3 regions of the Vreelandella sulfidaeris Esulfide1 genome follow, and region 3 is predicted to be linked to each of the others. Evidence: predicted binding sites of a transcription regulator. Region 3 holds the regulator's gene; each other region holds the start of a gene.
The links. Region 3 encodes sigma-54, which starts transcription at its own class of promoters, with help from an activator protein. Its sites were predicted from a motif close to TGGCACNNNNNTTGCTNT; they were not measured.
Positions count from the first base shown of each region.

Region 1: the regulator sigma-54 is predicted to act here: its motif matches at 1,336-1,353, upstream of ACW44H_RS17205 (NCS1 family nucleobase:cation symporter-1).
Region 2: the regulator sigma-54 is predicted to act here: its motif matches at 1,241-1,258, upstream of ACW44H_RS18375 (amino acid ABC transporter substrate-binding protein).

Region 1 covers NZ_CM133364.1:3,697,644-3,699,895, forward strand. Annotated here, with positions in the region: gene ACW44H_RS17205 (NCS1 family nucleobase:cation symporter-1) at 1-1,279, opposite strand, end outside; gene ACW44H_RS17210 (nitrilase-related carbon-nitrogen hydrolase) at 1,817-2,252, shown strand, end outside.
Region 2 covers NZ_CM133364.1:3,948,613-3,950,864, forward strand. Annotated here, with positions in the region: gene hemE (uroporphyrinogen decarboxylase) at 1-222, shown strand, start outside; gene speE (polyamine aminopropyltransferase) at 222-1,088, shown strand; gene ACW44H_RS18375 (amino acid ABC transporter substrate-binding protein) at 1,328-2,252, shown strand, end outside.
Region 3 covers NZ_CM133364.1:1,540,918-1,543,169, reverse strand. Annotated here, with positions in the region: gene lptB (LPS export ABC transporter ATP-binding protein) at 1-180, shown strand, start outside; gene ACW44H_RS07060 (RNA polymerase factor sigma-54) at 324-1,739, shown strand; gene hpf (ribosome hibernation-promoting factor, HPF/YfiA family) at 1,838-2,146, shown strand; gene ACW44H_RS07050 (PTS sugar transporter subunit IIA) at 2,151-2,252, shown strand, end outside.

The sequences.
Region 1 (2,252 bases), 2.1 Mb from region 3:
TATAAAGACTAGGCACATCCAAACGCTGCTTTTTAATTAAGAAGTAATCCACTGCCATAATCCCGGCGATGGGACCTAACAGACTTGAATAACCGAGTAACCAATTGGAATACATCTGTTCAAGAGAAACTCCCGGAGGAATAAGCCCTGCTTTTTGCAGCAGATCGTAGCCCATCAACAAGACACCCACCGCGCCAGTCATCAGCACACCACGCGTCTGGTTAATCAATTTGGGCGCAATATTCTGAAAATCATTGGTAGGCGACACGATATTGGAGGCCGTATTGGTCGAGATAGTGGCGATAATGATCAGCAACATCGCCATCACTACCCAGAAAGGGCTGTCGATATAGCCAATCAGCCGCACTGGGTCAGCAACAGTTTGGCCCACCAGCGTTTCAGACGCCGCTGTTAATACCACCCCTAGCGCGGCAAAAAAGAACATGGTTAGCGGCAAACCGATTACCTGTCCGACGATCTGGTCTTTTTGGCTTTTGGCAAAACGACTGAAATCAGGAATATTCAGCGATAATGTCGCCCAAAAACCCACCATGGCGGTTAAGCCTGCGAAGAAGTAGCCGTACACTGAGGCCCCTTCAGGGCGCGAAGGCGGCTGCGCTAACAGCTCGGTCATCGACATGTTTGGCCACGCCCATACCATAAGCCCCACGCCAACGGCTAACAGCAATGGTGCCGCTAGGGTTTCCAACCACTTAATTGATTCCGCTCCGCGAATTACCACGTAAAGGTTCATCGCGCCGAACACAAAAAAGCCGATGACTTCCCCGATGCCACCAAGCGCTGCCCAGGCAGGCACAAGTTCAGATAGCAGTAGATGAATTGCCAACCCACCGAACATGGTTTGAATACCAAACCAACCACAGCCGACTAATGCGCGCACCAGGCAAGGTACGTTAGAACCTAATATACCGAATGAAGAACGCAGTACTACTGGAAAGGGAATGCCAAACTTGGTGCCTGGAAATGCATTCAAGGTAAGCGGGATGAGTACAATCACGTTGGCCAGCAAAATTGCGAATAATGCTTCCCCCACGCTCAAGCCAAAGTAGGCAGTTAACACGCCACCCAACGTGTAGGTAGGCACGCAGATCGACATCCCGACCCACAGTGCGGCGATGTTCCACTTCGTCCAGGTTCGCTCACTCGCCTGGGTAGGTGCAATATCCTCATTAAAGCGTGAACTACCGCTTACATCGTTGCCTACATCAAGCTCTATCAGCCCACCCCGATCCACCATCTGAGAGGTTATTTTCGTCATTGGTCTCTCCTAAGTGTTATCCGCTTCCCAGAAACCCTCACGGTCTGAGGTTGTTTTAAGCAATAAGCATGCCGACACACCCGCTGCCAGCACTTAACCTATTGATCAAAAACTGTCTTCCAGGACAAGAATTTTATTTTTATCATTTTATTACTGCTCTTTAGCCAACTTAATAACTGACGGACTAAAGAAGGCTAGATCAAAAAAAATATTTGCACCAACTTTAAGCGTTAAACATAACCTTAAACCCCTCAAATTTAAGTTAACTATTTGTTTATTAAAAATAATAAAAAAACACGAAAACAGTGCAACGCTTCACCATATTAGTGAAAAGTCGGTTATAAAATAAGAAAGTTAAATCAACTCAATGGGTTAAATAGCATTTTTAAAAAACAACACAATAACTTGCTAAAACACTCATCCTGACGATACTTTCCTAAAAGCTGACACAACAGACAACTTTAGAACTCAACCTAAACAACAATATATTCATAACCGCTAATACCAAGAATCAACACAAATAAGAGGGAGCGTCTAATGCAAAAGATGAAAATCGGCCTGATTCAGATGGGCCTTAAAACCAGCACCGACATGGAACCAGCCTCTATTCGCGACGCCATGAACGAAGCGCACCTACCGATGATTCAGCAAGCAGCCGAACAAGGCGTACAGGTATTGTGCTTTCAGGAAGTGTTCAACCAACCCTACTTCTGCCCCAGCCAGGATGGAAAATGGTACGCCGCCGCCGAGCGCGTGCCGGAAGGCCCCACCTGCCAAATGATGCAAAAACTCGCCGCCGAGCACCGCATGGTCATTATCGTGCCGGTGTACGAGGAAACCGAGACGGGCGTTTACTACAACACCGCGGCGGTCTTCGATGCCGACGGCAGCTACCTGGGCAAGTATCATAAAACCCATATTCCCCAAGTGGCCGGTTTCTGGGAAAAATTCTTCTTCAAGCCCGGCCAATCCA
Region 2 (2,252 bases), 1.8 Mb from region 3:
GTACTGTTCGCCCGCCCCTCGGCTATCCGTGCTGAAGTGGCTCGCGTGTTGGAAAGCTATGGCCACGGCCCCGGTCACGTTTTTAATCTGGGCCACGGTATCAGCCAGTTTACCAACCCGGACAACGTCACCGCCTTCATGGAGGCGCTGCACGAGCTTAGCCCGCAGTACCATCGGGATATTCCAACGCAACCCAATACAGCGCACTCAGGAGTCAATTAATGAGCGAATTACGCGACGACCAGTGGTTTACCGAAGTCTTTGATAGCCACGGCAGCGCCTTCTCGCTGAAGATCTCTGAAAAACTGCTGGATGTGCAGAGCCCATACCAGCACCTGGAAGTTTACGCCACCGAGACTTACGGTAACCTGATGGTGCTGGATGGCTGCGTGATGCTGACCGACCGAGACAACTTCCTCTACCACGAGATGATTGCTCATCCGGCGCTGTTTACTCATCAAGACCCTAAGCGGGTGGTGATTATTGGCGGCGGCGACTGCGGCACCTTAAAAGAAGTGCTGCGTCACCCCGGCGTTGAAAAAGTCACTCAGATCGATATCGATGAGGAGGTCACGAAAGCCTCCGAGCGCTTCTTCCCGTCGTTAGTAGAATCAAATAACGATCCGCGCGCCGAGCTACTGTTCGCCGATGGTGTGAAATGGGTAGATGATGCACCTGATGAGAGCATCGATGTACTGATTATCGACTCCACCGACCCGGTCGGCCCTGCGGAAGGCCTGTTTAAGACCGACTTTCTTAAGCGCTGCCACCGAATATTGAAAAGCGGCGGTGTAATGGTGCAGCAGAGCGAGTCACCGCTGTACCACAGCAGCTCGATTATCCGTGAGCTGCGCAACGATATGCTTGAAGCGGGTTTTGACAGCGTTGCTACGCTGCCCTTCCCGCAGCCAGTTTACCCCTCGGGCTGGTGGAGCGTGACGTTGGCGGGTAAAGCCACTGACGTTAATGCCTTCCGCGAGCAAGCAGCCGCCAGCCACGGCCTACCGCTTGAGTACTACAGCATTGAAGCCCATCGTGGCGCCCTCGCCCTACCTCCGTTTATGCGCAAGGCCTTTTCCGCCGAATAACACCGTCAGAAAGTCACTTTACGCTGCTGCCCCATCTTTTTGCGCCACGAAGGTGCAGAAAGGTGGGGCAGTTTTATTTTTTGCACCTATACGTTCGTATCAAACGTTCGCTTTATCGTTGAAAAGCGCTGAATTAGTCCCTGTACCCATGTTGGCATCTTCCTTGCTAGGTTAAGTGACATGCTTCGGCATGCATAACTATTTTAATTACTGATTTTAATAACTTCGAGGGAAACTAAATGTTCAATAAAAAACATCTAGCGCTACTGGCATCCGCTGGTTCGCTTAGCCTAGTGGGAATGGCGACCGCTCAAGCCGACACCTTAGAAGATACCATTGAGCGTGGCGCCGTTCAGTGTGGTGTGAGCGATGGTTTGCCGGGCTTCTCAGCCCCGGATGACGATGGTAATTGGCAAGGCATTGATGTCGATGTTTGTCGCGCAGTAGCCGCCGCGGTACTTGGCGATGCGGATGCAGTTAACTACATTTCCCTAAACGCCGTTGAGCGCTTCACTGCGCTGCAGTCTGGTGAGGTTGACGTACTTTCACGTAACACCACCTGGACCACCACCCGCGACACCACACTGGGCCTGAACTTCACCGGGGTTACTTTTTATGACGGCCAAGGCTTCATGGTTGCCCGCGACTTGGGTATTACCAGTGCCGACGAGCTTGATGGCGCCTCTATCTGCATTCAGTCAGGTACCACTACCGAGCTGAACCTGGCGGACTACTTCCGTGCTAACGATATGGAATTCAATCCGATCGTTTTTGATACCTCTGAGCAAACCGTTGGCGGCTACCAAGCTGGCCGCTGTGACGTGCTGACATCTGACACCTCTCAGCTAGCGGCCCTACGTATCCAGCTAGATGATCCTAGCGCTTCAATGATCCTCTCAGAAGTCATCTCCAAAGAGCCGCTGGGCCCGGTGGTTCGTCAGGGCGACGACCTTTGGTTCAACATCGTAAAATGGTCGCTGTTCGCCATGCTTAACGCAGAAGAGTACGGCGTTACCAGCGAAAACGTTGATGAGATGACCTCGTCTGAAGACCCCAATATCGCTCGCCTACTGGGCCAAGACGGCAACTATGGCGAAGGTATGAACTTAGAAGCCGACTGGGCTTACAACATTATTAGCCAAGTGGGTAACTACGCTGAAAGCT
Region 3 (2,252 bases):
CTAAAGCAGCGCCATATTGGTGTGCTAATTACTGATCACAATGTGCGTGAAACGCTCGATATTTGTGATATCGCCTATATCGTGGGTGATGGTCAAATCATCGCTAGCGGCTCTCCAGATGCCATTCTCACAAACCAGAAGGTGAGAGACGTTTATTTGGGTGCTGACTTTCGTCTGTAAGGCTTTTCTTAATTCTGACGCTTATTTTTGGCCTATAAATAGTGCTCTACAATGACTTTACCACCAATGGCATGCTTATTGCACTTGCACCTGGTCCTCACTCGCACTAGGGTGGAGGATTCTGAATAACGAGTGGTTCTCAGATGGTCATGAAAGCTTCTCTACAACTGCGTATCGGCACACAGCTGACCATGACACCTCAGCTGCAGCAGGCCATCGCCCTGTTACAGCTATCAACGCTGGACCTTCGTCAAGAAATTCAGCAGGCCTTAGACGCCAACCCCCTGTTGGAACAGGAAGATGAATTTAGCGAACAGGCCGTCAGCGAGCCTAAAGAAGAAGAGTGGTCCGAGAGTATTCCCACCGAATTATCAGTAGATAGCGATTGGTCAGATACCTACCAGGATATCGGAAGTCACGGCGCCAGCAGTAGTGAAGGGCCCGACTTTGAGCGTCAGGCTGCCGGCCAGAGCCTTCATGGGCACTTGCTATGGCAACTGGCGATGACCGATTTTGGCGAGCGTGAACAGCAGGTTGCGGAGAGCTTAATCGATGCGCTAGACGCTAACGGCTATTTAACCCAACCGCTCAATGACATCCGTGAAGGGCTTCGCGCTCAAGGCATTGACGGACTTAGCCAGCGCGAGGTAGAAACCATCTTGCTCAAGCTCCAGCAGTTTGAGCCAACGGGTATCTTTGCCCGCGACCTGCGTGAATGCCTAATGCTGCAGCTAGCGGCCCTTCCTGATGATACCCCGCTACTGGTCCCCGCCCGCCGCTTAGTGCGACAGTTTCTTGAAGCGTTGGGCAAAGATGACATGCGCTTGCTAAAACGCCGACTGGGGCTTGATGATGATCAGTTGGCGGATGTCATTTTGCTAATACGCAGTCTTGATCCACGCCCAGGCAGCGCCTATGGCGATACCGACGACAGCTACGTAACGCCGGATCTCGTCGTACGCCATGACCATGAAGGCTGGCATTTAGAACTCAACCCCGAGGCGCTGCCACGGCTGCGGATACAACCTGACTATGCCAGCTTGATAAAGCGTGCAGACAAAAGTCAGGACAACCAGTTTCTTAAAGAGCATCTTCAGGAAGCTCGCTGGCTGATTAAGAGTCTTTCAAGCCGCAACGATACGCTGCTACGTGTTGGCCGTGAAATTATCACCCGACAAATTGGCTTTTTAGAGCATGGCGAAGAAGCGATGAAACCTTTAATACTCGCCGATATCGCCGAAGCCGTGGAAATGCACGAGTCGACTATTTCACGGGTAACTACTCAGAAATATATCCATACACCGCGGGGCGTTTTTGAGCTCAAATATTTTTTCTCGAGCCAGGTAAGTGGGCAGGATGGCGATAGCCACTCCAGTACGGCTATCCGCGCACGGCTCAAGAAACTGATCCAAGAAGAGCCGCCTGGCAAGCCGCTTTCGGATAGCCGCTTAGTCACGCTCTTAGATGAGGGGGGCATCCAGGTGGCACGTCGCACGGTGGCCAAATACCGCGAAGCGATGGGCATTCCCTCCTCCAGTGAACGGCGCCGTTTGCGCTAGCACTCGTCACCCTCTCAGGGAAACTCTCGACAAGGGCTTTGCAACGCGGCAAAAAGGGTTACAATCGAAGTACAGTCCGATGGATAAGGAGTACGTCAATGCAAGTTAATATCACTGGTCATCACGTAGAACTGACCGACGCCTTGCGTGACTATGTCAACGAAAAGCTTGAACGTGTAGAGCGCCATTACGACAATATAACCACGGTGCAAGTCACCCTATCAGTAGAGAAGGAGCGCCAGCATGCCGCCTGTACACTGCATGCTGCAGGCGCTGACTTACATGCCGAAGCCATAGACAGTGATATGTACGCCGCTATTGACGCACTAGCGGACAAAATTGACCGTCAACTCGTTAAACATAAGGAAAAAGCACAAGCCCGCGCCCAAGGCGCAGGTGTGCGTTAATTCAATGACGTTGGAAACCATACTCCCCCCGGAACGTGTCCTCTTCGACGTACCCGGGGGCAGCAAAAAAAGGGTGCTGGAGTTTTTCAGCACCTTTATTGCCCAA